3 linked regions of the Caballeronia sp. TF1N1 genome follow. The protein of the gene in region 3 interacts with the protein of the main gene of each other region in a pairwise test. Links are inferred from orthologs where the notes say so. Each region holds a gene or a part of one and is shown on either strand. Other genes may lie near its edges.

Evidence for each region.
Region 1: the proteins of LDZ28_RS00200 (region 3) and ftsZ interact in binary tests that used the Escherichia coli proteins (3 or more experiments, as listed by UniProt). The link is inferred for Caballeronia sp. TF1N1 from one-to-one orthologs.
Region 2: the proteins of LDZ28_RS00200 (region 3) and ftsA interact in binary tests that used the Escherichia coli proteins (3 or more experiments, as listed by UniProt). The link is inferred for Caballeronia sp. TF1N1 from one-to-one orthologs.

What each region holds. Positions count from the first base shown.
Region 1 is NZ_CP084626.1:2,497,712-2,505,407, forward strand. What follows is about bases 4,821-7,696. They hold ftsZ (cell division protein FtsZ), read right to left. Parts: upstream 6,922-7,696; coding sequence 5,719-6,921; downstream 4,821-5,718. Other genes in these bases: LDZ28_RS11650 (peroxiredoxin), read right to left, coding at 4,933-5,436; ftsA (cell division protein FtsA), read right to left, coding at 7,066-7,696. Outside these bases: preprotein translocase subunit SecA, read right to left, coding at 102-2,915; LDZ28_RS11640 (DUF721 domain-containing protein), read left to right, coding at 3,204-3,698; lpxC (UDP-3-O-acyl-N-acetylglucosamine deacetylase), read right to left, coding at 3,749-4,666. UniProt on the Escherichia coli protein: Essential cell division protein that forms a contractile ring structure (Z ring) at the future cell division site. The regulation of the ring assembly controls the timing and the location of cell division.
Region 2 is NZ_CP084626.1:2,503,894-2,507,525, forward strand. Bases 1-2,788 are described here. They hold ftsA (cell division protein FtsA), read right to left. Parts: upstream 2,117-2,788; coding sequence 884-2,116; downstream 1-883. Other genes in these bases: ftsZ (cell division protein FtsZ), read right to left, coding at 1-739; LDZ28_RS11665 (cell division protein FtsQ/DivIB), read right to left, coding at 2,143-2,788. In the rest of the region: more of LDZ28_RS11665, read right to left, coding at 2,789-2,895; LDZ28_RS11670 (D-alanine--D-alanine ligase), read right to left, coding at 2,926-3,632. UniProt on the Escherichia coli protein: Essential cell division protein that assists in the assembly of the Z ring. May serve as the principal membrane anchor for the Z ring.
Region 3 is NZ_CP084626.1:39,051-46,828, reverse strand. The notes cover bases 1,932-4,889. They hold LDZ28_RS00200 (rod shape-determining protein), read left to right. Parts: upstream 1,932-2,867; coding sequence 2,868-3,911; downstream 3,912-4,889. Other genes in these bases: mreC (rod shape-determining protein MreC), read left to right, coding at 4,108-4,889; gatC (Asp-tRNA(Asn)/Glu-tRNA(Gln) amidotransferase subunit GatC), read right to left, coding at 2,180-2,479; gatA (Asp-tRNA(Asn)/Glu-tRNA(Gln) amidotransferase subunit GatA), read right to left, coding at 1,932-2,089. In the rest of the region: Asp-tRNA(Asn)/Glu-tRNA(Gln) amidotransferase subunit GatB, read right to left, coding at 1-599; more of gatA, read right to left, coding at 596-1,931; more of mreC, read left to right, coding at 4,890-5,226; rod shape-determining protein MreD, read left to right, coding at 5,223-5,735; mrdA (penicillin-binding protein 2), read left to right, coding at 5,813-7,778. UniProt on the Escherichia coli protein: Forms membrane-associated dynamic filaments that are essential for cell shape determination. Acts by regulating cell wall synthesis and cell elongation, and thus cell shape.

The sequences.
Region 1 (7,696 bases), 2.5 Mb from region 3 along the record:
CGCGCCGGGAGCGGAGCGACGCCGTGAAACGCGCGCGAAAGCGCCAGATGGACAAACGACGCATTGCTGCGTCGCTTGGTCCGTTTCGTCTGAGCAGCCTATTAAGCCAGCTTGCCGTGACAGTTTTTGTACTTCTTCCCGCTGCCGCACGGGCACGGGTCGTTGCGGCCGACCTTCGGCAGATCGTCGGCTGAACGTGTGACGACGCTGACGTCGTCGCCTGCGGACATAGCCTGATTGACCATCTGCGCGGCGGCGGTTGCCGCCACCGCGGCCGGCGCCGGCGCTGCCGCCGGCGCGTTGAAGTCCGCGTGCGTGAACGACACGTTCTCCAGATGGCTGCCGCGCTCTTCGTACTGTTCGGCGGCTTCTTCGAGCTGCTCCGGCGACTGGATCTGCACGTTCATCACGACGCGCGTGACTTCCTGCTTGACCTCGTCGAGCATGGCCGCGAAGAGTTCGAATGCCTCGCGCTTGTATTCCTGCTTCGGGTTCTTCTGCGCATAGCCGCGCAGATGGATGCCCTGACGCAGGTGATCGAGCGCGGCCAGATGTTCGCGCCAGCGGCTGTCGAGCGTCTGCAGCATGATCGAGCGTTCGAACGCGCTGAATGAATCGCGGCCGACCATGGCGACCTTCGCCTCGTACGCTTCGTCGGCGGCGGCGAGCACGGCTTCGTTGATTTCCTCGGCGTCGATGGAGTTCGACTCGTTGATCATCTCCTGCACGGCGAGATCGAGCGACCAGTCATTGCGCAGCACTTCTTCGAGCTCGGGCGCGTCCCACTGTTCCTCGATACTGCCCGCCGGCACGAAGTTGCGCACGAGGTCGCCGATCACGCTCTGACGCATGGCCGCGATGGTTTCCTGCACGTCCGTCGCTTCCAGCAACTCGTTGCGCTGCTGATAGATCACCTTGCGCTGATCGTTTGAGACGTCGTCGTATTCGAGCAGTTGCTTCCGGATGTCGAAGTTGCGCGCTTCCACCTTGCGCTGCGCCCCTTCGATCGACCGCGTGACCATGCCCGCTTCGATCGGCTCGCCTTCCGGCATCTTCAGGCGGTCCATGATCGCGCGCACGCGGTCGCCCGCGAAAATGCGCAAAAGCGGATCATCCAGCGAAAGATAGAAGCGCGACGAACCCGGGTCGCCCTGACGGCCCGCGCGGCCGCGCAACTGGTTGTCGATACGGCGCGATTCATGCCGCTCGGTCCCGATGATATGCAGGCCGCCCGCTTCCTTCACGGTGTCGTGCAGCATCTGCCATTCGTCGTGCAGCTTCTGAATCAGCCGGGCCTTTTCGCCTTCGGCAATCGAAAGATCCGCCTCGATGAACGAAGCCTGCTTCTCGACATTGCCGCCAAGCACGATGTCCGTGCCGCGACCGGCCATGTTGGTCGCAATGGTCACGGCGCTCGGACGCCCCGCTTCCGCGACGATGGCCGCTTCACGCGCGTGCTGCTTCGCGTTCAGCACTTCGTGGCGAATGCCTGCCTGAGTGAGCAGGCCGGAGAGCAATTCCGACGCTTCGATGGACGTCGTGCCGACGAGCGTTGGCTGACCGCGTTCGACGCACTCGCGAATGTCGCGGATGACGGCGTCGTAACGTTCCTTCGATGTCTTGTAGATTTGATCCTGCTTGTCGACACGCTTCGGCGCCCGGTTGGTCGGGATCACGACCGTTTCCAGACCGTAGATTTCCTGGAACTCGTAGGCTTCCGTGTCAGCCGTGCCGGTCATGCCGGACAGCTTGGAATACATGCGGAAATAGTTTTGCAGCGTGATGGAAGCGAGCGTCTGGTTTTCGCTCTGAATCTGCACGTGCTCCTTGGCTTCCACTGCCTGATGCAGACCGTCCGACCAGCGGCGGCCCGTCATCATGCGGCCCGTGAATTCGTCGACGATAACGACTTCACTGCCCTGCACGACGTAGTGCTGATCGCGGAAGAACAGCGTGTGCGCGCGCAAAGCGGCGTACACGTGGTGCATCAAGGTGATGTTCTGCGGCGCGTAGAGACTTTCGCCCTCGCCGATCAAACCCCATTCGGCAAGCAGACGCTCCGCCTTTTCATGGCCCGATTCGGTGAGGAACACCTGACGCGCTTTCTCGTCGAGCGTGTAGTCGCCCGGCTTTTCGACGCCCGTGCCGTCCGCCTTCTCCTCGCCGATCTGCTGTTCGAGCAGCGGCGGGAGCGCATTCATGCGCACGTAGAGGTCGGTGTGATCTTCGGCCTGACCGGAAATGATGAGCGGCGTACGCGCTTCGTCGATGAGGATCGAATCCACTTCATCGACGATGGCGAAGTTGAGCGGCCGCTGCACGCGCGCGTTGGTCTCGTAGACCATGTTGTCGCGCAGATAGTCGAAGCCGAATTCGTTGTTCGTGCCGTAAGTGATGTCCGCCGCGTAGGCTTCCTGCTTCTGGCCGTGTTCCATTTGCGACAGATTCACGCCGCACGAAAGACCCAGGAAGTTGTAAAGACGCGCCATCCATTCGGCGTCGCGTTGCGCGAGGTAGTCGTTCACCGTCACGACGTGCACGCCGCGGCCCGACAGCGCGTTCAGATACGCGGCGAGTGTGGCGACGAGCGTCTTGCCTTCGCCCGTGCGCATTTCCGCGATCTTGCCGTAATGCAGCACCATGCCGCCGATCAACTGGACGTCGAAGTGGCGCATTTTCAGGACGCGCCGACTCGCTTCGCGACAGACCGCGAACGCCTCGGGCAGAAGCACGTCGAGCGATTCGCCGCTCGCGACGCGCTGGCGGAACTCGTCCGTCTTCGCGCGTAGCTGATCGTCCGTGTATTTCTCGACGGTCGGCTCGAGGGCGTTGATCGCCACAACGGTCTTTTGGTACTGCTTGACCAGCCGCTGATTGCGGCTGCCAAAAATCTTCTGAAGGAAACCGGTGGTCATCGGATCAGTGTCTGCGTCGCGGCTTCGGATGGGCGCATGTTGCTTGCTGCGTCCGAGTTCGGAGAACCCCGGCGACTTAAGTCCATTGGGTGAAATCGAATCGGGAATTTTAGCACGCGAGTTTGGCAGACCTTACGTCCGCGTGGGCTCGCGCGCGTCGGGGGAACGCGACAGTCAACCGTTTGAAAGTTTGTTCCGGCGCGGTTGCCGAATAAGGCTTGCGCGTCGGGGAAGCGCGCGGGCGCGCGTTACAATCGAACCATTGCGTCGGGCGTTCTCAAGCCAAAAATGAGCCGTTTTTCTACAAATTCAAGATCTGGACCGGAGCGGTTCGATCCGCGCAAGCCACAGGCGCTGGCCGATGTCCTCGATCGCACCGATGCCTTTCGCGCTTTGCGGGCAGGCGTCGAGCAAGTGGCGGCACTGCAGCGCGATCTGAGCACGCTTCTGCCGGATTATCTCGCGGCCAATGTCGAGCCCGGTTTCATCAAGGAAGGCGTGCTAGCGCTTTTCGCCGCGCATAACGCGCTCGCGGCGCGGCTGCGCCATATCGAGCCCACTTTGCTCGCCGATCTGCAGCAACGCGGCTGGGCGGTCAACTCGCTGAGAGTGCGCGTGCGTCCGCAATCGATGCAGGACGCGGTGCCGCCCAAGCAAGCGCGGATGTCGGCGGCGGGTGCATCGGCGCTGCACGAGCTTGCCGAGACGCTCGCGCCTTCGCCGCTACAGGAAGCGCTCGCGAAAATGGCCGCGCGTCATCGAGGCAAAGGCGAAAAAAAATGAGCGATGCTTTCGCACCGCTCATTCGCTTGAAACTCGCTGCCTGAAGTGACTCAGGCAAATGCCGTCTGCGTGTCGAAACTGAAACCGCGCGGCGCCTTCTGAATGTCCTCGAAGGTGACCATTTCGTAAGCGTCTTCGTTTGCGAGCAATTCGCGCAAAAGCATGTTGTTCATGGCGTGGCCGCCCTTGTACGCCTTATAGGACGCGAGCAGGGGATGCCCCACGACATACAGGTCGCCAATGGCGTCCAGCATCTTGTGCTTCACGAATTCGTCGTCGTAGCGCAGGCCGTCGTTATTCAGGATGCGGTACTCGTCGAGCACGATCGCGTTGTCCATGCTGCCGCCGCGTGCGAGACCGAGTTCGCGCATCATTTCAACTTCGTGCGCAAAGCCGAACGTACGAGCACGCGCGATTTCACGCACATATGACGTAGTCGCGAAATCCACTTCCAACGCCTGACCGGTCTTGTCGACGGCCGGGTGACGGAAGTCGATGGTAAAGCTCAGTTTGAAGCCGAAATACGGGTCGAGACGCGCGAATTTATCGCCGTCGCGCACTTCGACGGGCTTCGTCACCTTGATGAATTTCTTCGGCGCGTTCTGCTCTTCGATACCCGCCGATTGAATCAGAAACACGAACGAAGCCGCGCTGCCGTCCATGATCGGGATTTCCTCGGCGGTTACATCGACATACAGATTGTCGATACCGAGTCCCGCGCATGCCGACATCAAGTGCTCGACGGTGGAAACGCGCGCGCCGTCCTTCTGCAGCACGGACGCCAGGCGCGTGTCGCCGACGGACATCGCGGACGCGGGAATGTCGACCGGCTGCGGCAAGTCGATACGCGAGAACACGATGCCCGTGCCAGCCGGTGCGGGCTTGAGCGTCAGTTCGACCTTCCGGCCGGAATGGAGCCCGATCCCCACGGTCTTGACTACAGTCTTGATTGTTCGCTGCTTCAACATGATTTTCTTCTTCCGATATGAATTCCCAATAAAGAGAATTAATCGCACTATATAAGCTAATAGGCCGAAGTATACTCCATCCAGTGCACGTCGTCGCGCTCCGGGAGGTTTCAAGTGTTTCCCGGTGTTACCTGCCGATGACAGATTTAATGAAGTAGAACGGGCCGATGGCCGGAATGGAGGCATTTCCGGTCATCGGCCCCAAGTTGCGGCTGTTTGAGAGTGCGTCTGCGGCGTTGTACAGAGACAACGCGACGCCGCTTCACTCAGCGCAACGTCGCCAGGATGCTTTGAGCGTCGCTGACTTCGAACTTGCCGGGCGCTTCGACATTAAGCGTCTTGACCACGCCATTGTCGATCACCATCGCGTAGCGCTGGGAACGAATTCCCATGCCGCGCTCGGTCAAATCCTGATCCAGTCCGAGTGCCTGGGCAAAACGCGCACTGCCGTCCGCGATCATCTTCACCTTGCCCGCGGTTTGAAGATCGCGTCCCCACGCGTTCATGACGAACGCGTCGTTGACGGAAACGCACCAGACTTCGTCGATACCCTCAGCGGAAAACTCCTCCGCCGCCTCGACGTAGCCGGGCACGTGTCTGGCGGAACACGTCGGCGTGAACGCGCCCGGCAATCCGAAGATCACCACGCGCTTGCCAGCGGTCCGCTCGCGCGCCGAGAACCCGTTCGGTCCCACGGCGCAGCCTTCGCTCGGCTCCTCGATGAACTCGAAGAGACGCACATCCGGCAACGTTTCACCCACTTTGATCATGCTCGGTCCTTCCCTCGTCAGTGCCCGCACATTCCGGCGAAGTGCATCGTCCCGCGCTTGACGCTTTATCGCGAAGTTCGACGACACCGGCTTCATCTGCACAGTGGCAAATTCGTGGAGAGCGCCTGGCCACGGCCTGGCGTCCGATTCGATACGTCCTCGAACGCGGCCTTGGACAGTCGCCCCACGTGAAGCCTGCATTGTCGCGCTTCTCGATTCAGCGCGCGTGATAACGGGTGCTACGGCTTCGCTCGTCGCCATATTTCGGCGATGAGGCCCGTCTTAGTCCGCTTGCTTGCGCAGGAACGCCGGGATGTCGTAAGTGTCGACGCCCTTTTCCTGCAATGCCTGCACATGCGAAGCCGCCGTTTCCCGCGTCGAACGCCACACTGCCGGCGTGTCCAGCTGACCGTAATCCGTCGGCTGACCATGCTGCGGCGAATACGTGTTGTGCGTTGCGTGCGCATGCGCGACCGGCTGATTGTCGGTGCCCGTGCGCAGGAGGGTCATTGGCGCTTGCTGCTGCTTCTTCGCCGCGCGGCCCAGGCCCGTTGCCACCACCGTCACGCGTAGGGCGTCGCCCATTGCGTCGTCGTACACCGCGCCGAAGATCACAGTTGCGTCGTCGGCCGCGTAGCTCTTGATGGTATTCATCACTTCACGCGTTTCCGACAAACGCAGCGAACGGCTCGACGTGATATTCACGAGCACGCCGCGCGCACCCGACAAGTCCACGCCTTCGAGCAACGGGCTCGCCACGGCCTGTTCCGCCGCGAGACGCGCGCGATCGACGCCGGCGACTGTCGCCGTGCCCATCATCGCTTTGCCTTGCTCGCCCATCACGGTCTTCACGTCTTCGAAGTCGACGTTCACGAGACCATCGACGTTGATGATTTCCGCGATGCCCGCGACAGCGTTGTTCAGCACGTCATCCGCGCACTGGAAGCACTTGTCCATTTCGGCGTCGTCGCCCATCACGTCGAACAGCTTGTCGTTCAACACGACGATGAGCGAGTCGACGTGATCTTCCAACTGCTGCGAGCCGGCTTCCGCCACGCGCATGCGGCGGCCGCCTTCGAACTCGAACGGCTTGCTCACGACGCCGACGGTCAGAATGCCCATTTCCTTCGCGATCTGCGCGACCACTGGCGCCGCGCCCGTCCCCGTGCCGCCACCCATGCCCGCGGTGATGAACACCATGTGCGCGCCACGCAATGCATCGGCGATACGCTCGCGCGCGTCTTCCGCCGCTTCCTTACCCTTGTCCGGCTTGGCGCCCGCACCGAGACCGGTCATGCCCAATTGCAGAACCGCCGGCGCGCGTGAGCGAGCCAGTGCCTGCGCGTCGGTATTCATCACGATGAAGTCGACGCCTTGTACACCTCTGTTGATCATGTGCTGCACGGCGTTGCCACCCGCACCTCCGACACCGACCACCTTGATGATCGTTCCGTTGGTTTCCGTTTCCAGCATTTCGAAATCCATGTTGCCTCCGTCAAGAATGAAGATCGGCGTTATTCGGCGAGAGATCGGGCAACCCCTCACCGCGCGCCAGCCGCCGGTACTGGCACGAATTATATTCAGCGTCTGCTGCTTTTTCTTTCGTGCTACTTATGTTTCTTATTCGATTCAGAAGTTTCCGAGAAACCAGTCTTTCATGCGCGTGAATACCTGGCCCATCGATCCGTTCTGTACCGCGACCTTGCGGCCGCGCATGCGTTGCGAGCGTCCTTCGGCGAGCAGGCCCATGGCCGTCGAATAGCGCGGATTGCGCACGACATCTGCAAGGCCGCCCGCGTATTCCGGCACGCCGATACGCACTGGCTTCAGGAAAATGTCTTCGCCGAGTTCGACCATGCCGGGCATCATCGCCGCGCCGCCGGTCAGGACGACGCCGCTCGACAGCAATTCTTCGTAGCCGGATTCGCGCACGACCTGCTGCACCAGTGAGAACAGTTCCTCGACACGCGGCTCGACCACTGCTGCGAGCGCCTGACGCGACAGCGTGCGCGGACCGCGTTCGCCGAGACCCGGCACTTCGATCATCTCGTCGGGATCGGCGAGCGCCTGCTTCGCGATGCCGTAGCTCACCTTGATGTCTTCCGCGTCCGGCGTCGGCGTGCGCAGCGCCATCGCGACGTCGCTCGTGATTTGATCGCCGGCGATGGGAATCACGGCCGTGTGACGGATCGCGCCTTCGCTGAAGATGGCGATGTCCGTCGTGCCGCCGCCGATATCGACGAGCACTACGCCCAGTTCC
Region 2 (3,632 bases), 2.5 Mb from region 3 along the record:
ACGGGCTCGCCACGGCCTGTTCCGCCGCGAGACGCGCGCGATCGACGCCGGCGACTGTCGCCGTGCCCATCATCGCTTTGCCTTGCTCGCCCATCACGGTCTTCACGTCTTCGAAGTCGACGTTCACGAGACCATCGACGTTGATGATTTCCGCGATGCCCGCGACAGCGTTGTTCAGCACGTCATCCGCGCACTGGAAGCACTTGTCCATTTCGGCGTCGTCGCCCATCACGTCGAACAGCTTGTCGTTCAACACGACGATGAGCGAGTCGACGTGATCTTCCAACTGCTGCGAGCCGGCTTCCGCCACGCGCATGCGGCGGCCGCCTTCGAACTCGAACGGCTTGCTCACGACGCCGACGGTCAGAATGCCCATTTCCTTCGCGATCTGCGCGACCACTGGCGCCGCGCCCGTCCCCGTGCCGCCACCCATGCCCGCGGTGATGAACACCATGTGCGCGCCACGCAATGCATCGGCGATACGCTCGCGCGCGTCTTCCGCCGCTTCCTTACCCTTGTCCGGCTTGGCGCCCGCACCGAGACCGGTCATGCCCAATTGCAGAACCGCCGGCGCGCGTGAGCGAGCCAGTGCCTGCGCGTCGGTATTCATCACGATGAAGTCGACGCCTTGTACACCTCTGTTGATCATGTGCTGCACGGCGTTGCCACCCGCACCTCCGACACCGACCACCTTGATGATCGTTCCGTTGGTTTCCGTTTCCAGCATTTCGAAATCCATGTTGCCTCCGTCAAGAATGAAGATCGGCGTTATTCGGCGAGAGATCGGGCAACCCCTCACCGCGCGCCAGCCGCCGGTACTGGCACGAATTATATTCAGCGTCTGCTGCTTTTTCTTTCGTGCTACTTATGTTTCTTATTCGATTCAGAAGTTTCCGAGAAACCAGTCTTTCATGCGCGTGAATACCTGGCCCATCGATCCGTTCTGTACCGCGACCTTGCGGCCGCGCATGCGTTGCGAGCGTCCTTCGGCGAGCAGGCCCATGGCCGTCGAATAGCGCGGATTGCGCACGACATCTGCAAGGCCGCCCGCGTATTCCGGCACGCCGATACGCACTGGCTTCAGGAAAATGTCTTCGCCGAGTTCGACCATGCCGGGCATCATCGCCGCGCCGCCGGTCAGGACGACGCCGCTCGACAGCAATTCTTCGTAGCCGGATTCGCGCACGACCTGCTGCACCAGTGAGAACAGTTCCTCGACACGCGGCTCGACCACTGCTGCGAGCGCCTGACGCGACAGCGTGCGCGGACCGCGTTCGCCGAGACCCGGCACTTCGATCATCTCGTCGGGATCGGCGAGCGCCTGCTTCGCGATGCCGTAGCTCACCTTGATGTCTTCCGCGTCCGGCGTCGGCGTGCGCAGCGCCATCGCGACGTCGCTCGTGATTTGATCGCCGGCGATGGGAATCACGGCCGTGTGACGGATCGCGCCTTCGCTGAAGATGGCGATGTCCGTCGTGCCGCCGCCGATATCGACGAGCACTACGCCCAGTTCCTTCTCGTCTTCCGTCAACACCGCCAGCGACGAGGCGAGCGGCTGAAGAATGAGGTCGTTCACTTCGAGCCCGCAGCGGCGCACGCACTTCACGATGTTCTGCGCCGCGCTCACCGCGCCCGTCACGATATGCACCTTTACTTCGAGCCGGATACCGCTCATGCCGATAGGCTCGCGCACGTCTTCCTGACCGTCGATGATGAATTCCTGCGTGAGGATATGCAGCACCTGCTGATCGGTCGGGATGTTGATGGCCTTGGCCGTTTCGATCACGCGGGCGACGTCCGTCTGCGTGACTTCCTTGTCCTTGATCGCCACCATGCCGCTCGAATTGAAGCTGCGGATATGGCTTCCCGCAATGCCCGTGAAGACATTCGTGATCTTGCAATCCGCCATCAGCTCGGCTTCCTCGAGCGCGCGCTGAATGGATTGCACCGTGGCCTCGATGTTGACCACGACGCCCTTCTTCAACCCCTTCGAGTCGCTCTGACCGAGTCCGATCACCTCGTAGTGGCCCTCGCCTTTCAGTTCGGCGACGATCGCGACCACCTTCGACGTTCCAATGTCGAGGGAAACCAGCAGGTCTTTGTAGTCTTTGCTCATAGCGTGCTCATGCCCGTTTTGTCTGCTTACTTCTTGGCCTTGTCGGTGTCATTGATGAAACGCATTCCAGCTGCTCGTATCGCGAAGCCATTCGGGTAACGCAAATCCGCGTATTCGATGTCGTTGCCCCAACGCCCCGTCACCGACGGCCACGACGCAACGAAGCGCCGACTGCGTTCGAGCAATGTGTCTTCATTGCGCTCGCGGCCCAGTTCGAGCTGCGTTCCGTTCGAGAGCTTGACCGTCCATGCGAATCGCGGCGACAGCGTCACTTCCTCCGGCTGCGCGTCGAGCGGCGCGAACCACTTCTGAAAATCGTGATACCGGGCGACCACTTCCTTCGCCGTGCCCTCGGGACCGTCGAACGCGGGCAGGTCGTCGTCGAGTTCGCCCTGGTTCGCCGTGAAGAGTTCACCGTCCACGCTCACCAACTGGTCGTTGCCCCAGGTGCCGAGCGGCTTGTATTCCTCGAGTGTCACTGCGAGCGCATTCGGCCAGACGCGCCGCACGCTTGCATGACGCACCCACGGCATCTGCTCGAACGCGGCGCGGGCCGTATCGAGATCGACCGTGAAGAAATTGCCCTTCAGATGCCCCACCACGCTCGCGCGCACCGTCGGCGTGTTGATGTGCGCCGTGTCGCCGTCGATCTGGATACCCCGCAGACGAAACTCGGGACGCTGTATCGCCCAGATGCCCGCGGCGGCCAGCAGCATAAGCACGAGCATCAAGTGCAGCGCGCTGGCGGCGAGGTTCATTTGGCGAACGTTGTTCCACATGGTTCGTTTGCTTGTGTCCTGTGCGAATGTTTAGTCTTCGAGCGTCAACGACAACACCTTCACAACCAGATCCTTGTAGCTGATGCCGACCGCGCGCGCCGCTTTCGGCGGCAACGAGTGGTCCGTCATGCCCGGCGCCGTGTTGACTTCGAGAAAGTACGGATTGCCGTCGAGGTCAAGCATGAAGTCGGCGCGGCCCCAGTCCGTGCAGCCGAGCATGTCGAAGGCGCGCTGCGTCAGTTGCTTCATGCGCGCTTCCTCCGCTTCGGTCAGGCCGCAGGGAATCAGGTACTGGGTGTCGTCGGCGACGTACTTCGCGTGATAGTCGTAAAACTCGCCCGCCGGCACGATCTTGATGACCGGTAAATCCAGATTGCCGGCGATACAGCACGTGAACTCGCCGCCGCCTTCGATGCTCTTCTCCACGATCACGATCTTGTCGTACTTCGCGGCTTCTTCGAGCGCGGGCGCGAGCGTTTCCGCGCTCTTCACCTTGATGACAGCGACGCTCGAGCCTTCCGTCGCCGGCTTCACGAAAAGCGGCAAGCCGAGCTTCGCAATGATCTCGTGCGTGCGCGCGTCGTAGTCTTCACCGCGATACACGGTCTCGAACGGCGGCGTGGGAATGCCGGTCTGCTGCCACACGAGCTTGGTGCGCAGCTTGTCCATGCCGAGCGCCGAACCGAGCACGCCGCTGCCCGTATAACGGATGCCGTAAAAGTCCAGCGCGCCCTGCA
Region 3 (7,778 bases):
GAGCCTTCCTGCATGTTGCCGTCGCAGATGCCGAGCCACACGACGAGACCATGCAACGCCTTCGCATACGCAACCGCTTCCGCCGCGCTGCGCATTTCCGGCTCGGTGACGATCTCGAGCAGCGGCGTGCCCGCGCGATTCAAATCGATGCCCGTCATGCCCGCGAAGTCTTCGTGCAGCGACTTGCCCGCGTCTTCCTCGAGGTGAGCGCGCGTCAGATTGACGGTCTTCTCGTATGCTTCCTTGCCGGCCTTTTCATTGGCTGGAACCTGGATGGTGAGCTGGCCGCCCTGCACGACAGGAATCTCGTACTGGCTGATCTGATAGCCCTTCGGCAGATCCGGATAGAAGTAGTTCTTGCGCGCGAAGACGCTGCGCGGCGCGATATGAGCGCCGATCGACAAGCCGAAGCGAATCGCGCGTTCGACCGCGCCGCGATTCATCACGGGCAGCACGCCCGGCAACGCGAGATCGACGGGACAGGCTTGCGTGTTCGGCGCTGCGCCGAACTGCGTTGCCGCGCCCGAGAAAATCTTGGAAACGGTGGATAACTGCGCATGCGTTTCCAGACCGATGACGACTTCCCACTGCATGCTCATACTCCCGCTGCCGATGGTGCCTTGGCATGCCAGTCGGTCGCGCGCTGGAACGCGTCGGCGACCTGAAGCATCCGGGCTTCGTTGAAATAGTTGCCGACGATCTGCAGACCGACCGGCCGATTCGCATTCGGGCCTGCGCCGAAACCGCACGGCACGCTCATGCCGGGCAGACCCGCGAGGCTCACGGAGAGCGTGTAGATATCGGCGAGATACATCTGCACGGGATCGTCGGCCTTCTCGCCGAGATTCCACGCGACCGACGGCGCGACCGGTCCCATGATGACGTCGCACCGCTTGAACGCTTCCTGGAAATCGCGCGCGATGATGCGGCGAATCTTCTGCGCTTGAAGGTAATACGCGTCGTAGTAGCCATGCGACAACACGTACGTGCCAACCAGAATGCGCCGCTTCACTTCGGGACCGAAGCCTTCCGCGCGCGACTTCTTGTACATGTCGAGCAAGTCCGTGTAGTGCGCCGCGCGATGCCCGTAGCGCACGCCGTCGAAACGCGACAGATTCGACGAGGCCTCCGCCGGCGCGATGATGTAGTACACGGGAATGGAAAGCTCGGTCTTCGGCAACGATACTTCGACGAGCGTCGCGCCGAGCGCTTCGTATTGCTTCAACGCGGCGTCGATGGCGGCGCGCACGTCGTCGGCAAGGCCTGCGCCGAAGTACTCCTTCGGCATGCCGATACGCAATCCGGCGAGCGGCTTTTGCGCGTCGCCGCCGTTCCACGTCTGGCCGAGATGGCGCGTGTAGTCTTCGCTGTCGCGTTGCAGGCTGGTGGAGTCGCGTTCGTCGAAGCCACCCATTGCGTTGAGCAAGAGCGCGCAGTCCGCGGCGGTCTGAGCCATCGGCCCGCCCTGATCCAGCGACGACGCGAACGCGATCATGCCGTAACGCGACACGCGGCCGTAAGTCGGCTTGATACCGGTGATGCCGGTGAACGACGCGGGCTGGCGAATGGAGCCGCCCGTGTCGGTGCCGGTCGCGGCGGGCGCAAGACGCGCGGCGACGGCAGCGGCCGAGCCGCCCGACGAACCGCCCGGCACGGCCTTCAGGTCCCACGGATTTTTCACCGCGCCGAAGTACGAATTCTCGTTGGACGAGCCCATGGCGAACTCGTCCATGTTGGTCTTGCCGAGACAGACCATGCCCGCTTGCTTCAAGCGATCGACGACGGTGGCATCAAACGGGCTTGCGTAGTTTTCGAGCATGTGCGAACCGGCCGTGGATGCCCAGCCGCGCGTCACGAACACGTCCTTGTGCGCAATCGGCAAACCGGTGAGCGCGCCCGCCTTTCCTTCCGCGATGAGCGCGTCGGCGGCTTTAGCCTGAGCGAGCGTGAGGTCGCGGTCCATGCCGATGAAGGCGTTCAGATTCTTCGCGGCCTCGATGCGCTGCAGATACGACTGCGCCAGCTCGACCGCGGAGATTTCCTTGGAGTCGAGCGCGGCGCGCAGTTCGGTCAAACTTTTCTGATGCATTGCAGTTCCCTGATGAGCGCGGCGGTGAACGCCGCGCGGGAGTGTCGTTTCGGCGCTGGATACGCCCGACGCGTTACTTGTTCGATTGCGTTATTCGATGACCTTCGGCACCAGATACAGCCCGTCTTGAACGGCTGGCGCACTGCGCTGGAACTCTTCGCGCTCGACGCGCTCTGAAACTGCGTCGTCGCGCAGGCGCAGCGCGACTTCCTCGATCTGTTCGATCGGATGCGCAAGCGGTTCGATGCCGGAGGTATCCACGGCCTGCATCTGTTCGACGAGACCGAAGAAGTCATTCAGGCGCGCGAGCGTGGGTTCTGCCTCGTGTTCGGGCAACTCGAGCCGCGCGAGATGCGCGATACGTTTTACGTCGGTCAGGGTCAAAGACATGAAAATCACCGGAGATAAGCGTGGACTTCCCAATCTCGAAAACACACTGCGCCGCGATCGTTTGCGGCGCGCGTTGCGATCCTGGGAAAAGCGCTAAAAAGCAGACTGGCGACGGCAAAAAGTGCCATCCTTTTCCTATAGATACGCCCAAATTATAAGGTATCATTACACGTTCGACTCACATCTGGATTGACCTGCCAGCGGCTTTCTCCTTGAATCGTTAAATTGCGAGAAACGTTTACGCGACACGTCTCATCCTGCGGTAGATTTCCTCGCGGATTTGCACTTCACGGCGAACCTTCGCCGCCCCGGCAAACCGTTATTTTTTCCGCTGCCGTCCCCGGCGCTCATAGCGACGCACGGCCACCCAGCGAGACAGGATTTTTGAATGTTCGGTTTTTTGCGCAGCTACTTTTCCAACGACCTGGCGATTGACCTCGGCACCGCCAACACGCTGATCTACATGCGCGGCAAGGGCATCGTCCTCGACGAGCCATCGGTCGTTTCAATTCGCCAGGAAGGCGGCCCGAACGGCAAGAAGACCATTCAGGCAGTCGGCAAGGAAGCCAAACAGATGCTCGGCAAAGTGCCGGGCAACATCGAGGCCATCCGCCCGATGAAGGACGGCGTGATCGCCGACTTCACCGTTACCGAGCAGATGATCAAGCAGTTCATCAAGACTGCACATGAATCCCGCATGTTCTCGCCGTCGCCGCGCATCATCATCTGCGTGCCGTGCGGGTCCACGCAAGTCGAGCGCCGCGCCATCAAGGAAGCAGCGCACGGCGCGGGCGCCTCGCAGGTTTATCTCATTGAAGAACCCATGGCCGCTGCCATCGGCGCAGGTCTGCCGGTTTCGGAAGCCACGGGCTCCATGGTCGTCGACATCGGCGGCGGCACGACGGAAGTCGGCGTCATCTCGCTTGGCGGCATCGTGTACAAAGGCTCGGTGCGCGTTGGCGGCGACAAGTTCGATGAAGCCATCGTCAACTACATCCGTCGCAACTACGGCATGTTGATCGGCGAGCAAACGGCTGAAGCCATCAAGAAGGAAATCGGTTCGGCGTTCCCCGGCTCCGAAGTGAAGGAGATGGAAGTCAAGGGCCGCAATCTTTCCGAAGGCATTCCGCGCAGCTTCACCATTTCCAGCAACGAAATTCTCGAAGCGCTGACCGACCCGCTGAATCAGATCGTCTCGTCGGTGAAGATCGCGCTGGAACAAACTCCGCCGGAACTCGGCGCGGATATCGCCGAACGCGGCATGATGCTGACTGGCGGCGGCGCGCTGTTGCGCGATCTCGACCGTCTGCTCGCGGAAGAAACCGGCTTGCCGGTGCTAGTCGCGGAAGATCCGCTGACCTGCGTCGTGCGCGGTTCGGGCATGGCGCTCGAACGCATGGACAAGCTCGGCAGCATCTTCTCCTACGAGTGATACGGCCGTGACCTTCAGACTTTGCTGTTCCACGACCTCACGGTCTTCAACGCGCAGTCTGAACGCACCCGCGTAACGCGACGCGCACACGGCCCGGCTCATGTCCGGGCCGTTGTTGAAACAGCGTAGGGCAGGCTCAGCCGAAACCGGCAAACCTGCAGCATCGATCCACCCGCTCACGCCCTCGGCGCCGACCATGGAATACAGTCCGCCGCCACTTTTCAAGCAAGGCCCTTCCGCGCTCGCGCGACTGATCTTCTTTGTGGTGCTCGCCATCGCATTGCTCGTTTCGGATGCGCGGTTCAATACGCTGGAAATTGCGCGCGGCATGCTCGGCGCCGGCCTCTATCCGCTGCAACGCGCGGCGCTCGTGCCACGCGACATCTTCATGGGCGCGGCCGACCTCGCGGTTACGAGCGCCACCTTGCGCAGCGAGAACCGCAAGCTCTCCGACAAGAATCTGGACCTGTCCGTCAAGGCGGGCGATGCCTCTCAGCTTTCGGCTGAGAACGCGCATCTGCGTGCATTGCTGAATCTGCAATCGCGCGCGACGACGCAAACCACGCCCGTCGAAATCCAATACGACACGCGCGATCCTTTCACGCAGAAAGTCGTGATCGGCAAGGGTTCGCAGCAAAACATCCAGGATGGCGCGCCCGTCGTGACAGAAGACGGCGTGATCGGTCAGGTCACGCGCGTGTTTCCGTTGCAATCGGAAGTCACGCTGCTGACGGACAAGGATCAAGCGGTGCCGGTGCAGATCGCGCGCACGGGTTTGCGCAGCGTGATCTACGGCACGCCGAAAGGCGACACACTCGACCTGCGCTTCGTGCCGATCAGCGCCGACGTCCAAGCTGGCGACGAGCTCGTGACGAGCGGTCTCGATGGCATCTATCCGCCGGGACTCGCGGTGGCCAAAGTGTTGCGCGTCGACAAGCAGGCGGATACGGCATTCGCGCGCGTCGTCTGCGTGCCTATCGCCGCTGTTCGCGGCGCGCGTCAGTTGCTCGTGCTGCATTACAACGTGAACGTGCCGCCGAATCCGATCGAAGTCGAAGCCGCCGCCGCTGCAAAGGAAGCGAAAGAGAACAAGGGCAAGAAGAAGCCTACTGCGAAGGCCACGGTCTCCGCTGAAGGTGCAAGCGGCGCATCGGCGACGTCGGCCGCGTCGGCTGCCGCTCCGGTATCCGCTCCCGCTGCCGTGGAAAAGCCCGGCGCGAAACCTGCCGCGGCGAAAGCCGCCTCGGCCGCTACCGCCCGGCCATCGCAAAAAGCGCATATGCCTAAGCCCGCATCCGCGAGGGCCGCGCAATGAACCGCCCGCAATACATTCTTCAGCCGGTCAATCCGTACTTCATCACCTTCAGCCTCGCTGCAGCGTTTCTGCTGAATCTGGTGCCTTGGGGCCGGCTTATCGGCATACCGGATTTCGTCGCGCTCGTGCTGCTGTTTTGGAACGTCCATCAGCCGCGCAAGGTGGGCATGGGCATCGCGTTTCTGCTTGGGCTGTTGATGGACGTGCATAACGCGAATCTGCTCGGCGAACATGCGCTGGCTTATACCTTGTTGTCTTATGGCGCGATTACCATTCACAGGCGTGTCCTGTGGATGTCCCTGCCTGTACAAACCTTCGTCGTCGCGCCGCTTTTGGTGGGCGCGCATCTCGTGCCGTTCGTAATCCGCCTGATGACGGGCGCCGCGTTTCCCGGCTGGAGTTATCTCGTCAACGGATTTGTCGAAGCCGCGCTCTGGCCGGTCACGAGTTTTCTGCTGCTGATACCGCAACGACGCGCCGCCGATCCCGACGATACGCGCCCGATCTGAGCGCCACCGCGCGCGTGCCGCCCCCGATGCGAACGCGCGCGGACTACACTTGAATCGCGACCCACCGCGAAAGCTGCATGACCGAAATAAAGAACACCGAGCAACAGTTGTCCAGATTCCGCCTGCGCGTCGCGGCGGCGGGAATGTTCGTGTTCGTCTGCTTCGGTTTGATCGGCCTGCGTTTCCTCTATCTGCAGGTCTGGAACTTCAGCAAATACTCGTTGCAGGCAAACGAGAACCGCATCTCCGTGGCGCCGATCGTGCCGAACCGCGGCATCATCACCGATCGCAACGGCGTGGTGCTGGCGAAGAACTATTCCGCGTATACGCTCGAAATCACGCCGTCCAAGATCACCGCGTCGCTCGACGACACCATCGACGCACTCTCGCAAGTCATTCCTATCGATTCACGCGATCGCCGGCGTTTCAAGAAGCTGCTGGAAGACTCGAAGAACTTCGAAAGCCTGCCAATCCGCACGCGTCTCACCGACGACGAAGTCGCCAAGTTCACCGCGCAGCATTACCGCTTTCCAGGCGTCGAAGTGCGCGCGCGGCTCTTCCGGCAATATCCGCTCGGCATGACGGCCGCGCACGTCATCGGCTATATCGGGCGAATTTCGCAGCGCGATCAGGAGCGTATCGACGACGCGAGCGACGCCAACGACGAAGCCTCCGATCACTACGATCCGCGTCTCGACGCCAACAACTACAAGGGCACGGATTACGTCGGCAAGATCGGGGTCGAGCAGAGCTACGAAACCGAACTGCATGGTCTGACAGGTTTCGAGGAAGTCGAAGTCACGGCGGGCGGCCGCCCGGTCCGCACGATGTCGCGCACGCAGGCGACGCCCGGCAACAACCTCGTGCTGTCGCTCGATATCGGGCTGCAGCAGGTCGCCGAGCAAGCATTCGCGGGCAAGCGCGGCGCGCTCGTGGCAATCGAGCCATCGACGGGCGACGTGCTCGCGTTCGTGTCCGCGCCGAGCTTCGATCCGAATTCCTTCGTCGATGGTATCGATCAGCAGACGTGGGACGCGCTCAACAACTCGCCCGATCATCCGTTGCTGAATCGTCCGCTGCATGGCACGTATCCGCCGGGCTCGACCTATAAGCCGTTCATGGCGCTCGCCGCGCTCACGCTGCACAAGCGCACGCCCGGCTGGGGCTTTCAGGACCCCGGGTTCTTCACGTTCGGCGGTCACACGTTCCGCAACGACGTGCGCTCGGGTCAGGGCTGGGTGGACATGAATCGCGCGATCGTCGTGTCGAACGACACGTACTTCTACATGCTCGCGCGCGACCTCGGCGTGAACGCGATGGCCGGCTTCATGAAGCCGTGGGGATTCGGCCAAATTACCGGGATCGACATTTCGGGTGAGGCGCGCGGCATTCTTCCGTCGACGGAATGGAAGCGCAAGGCGTATCGCAAGCCGGAGCAGCAACGCTGGTACGAAGGCGAAACGATCAGCCTTGGCATCGGGCAGGGCTACAACTCGTTCACCATCCTGCAACTCGCGCACGCCACGGCGACGCTTGCCAATAACGGCGTCGTGATGAAGCCGCACCTGGTGCGCGACATCGAGAATCCGCTGACGAAGGCCATGCGCGTCGTAGTGCGCGACCCGAGCGACAAGATTCCCGTGCGCCAGCAAGACGTCGACTTCATCAAGCGCGCAATGGAAGGCGTCATCACGAACGGTACGGCCGCGAAGCTCTTCGTGGGCGCGCCTTATCAGGCAGCGGGCAAGACCGGAACCGCGCAGGTTTACTCGCTGCAGGGCGCGAACTATCACGGTCATGCGACGGCCGAGCATTTGCGCGACCACGCGTTGTTCATCGCGTTTGCGCCGGCCGAGCAGCCAAAGATCGCGCTTGCGCTGATCGTCGAAAACGGCGGCTGGGGCGCGGAATCGGCGGGGCCGGTCGCGCGCAAGGTGCTCGACTATTATCTGGTCGATCGTATGAAGCCTGGCGCCGAGGCGGCCGCGATCGAAGCCGCCGCATCCGCGACCACGGACGCCGGCCTACCGATGATCGGCGGCA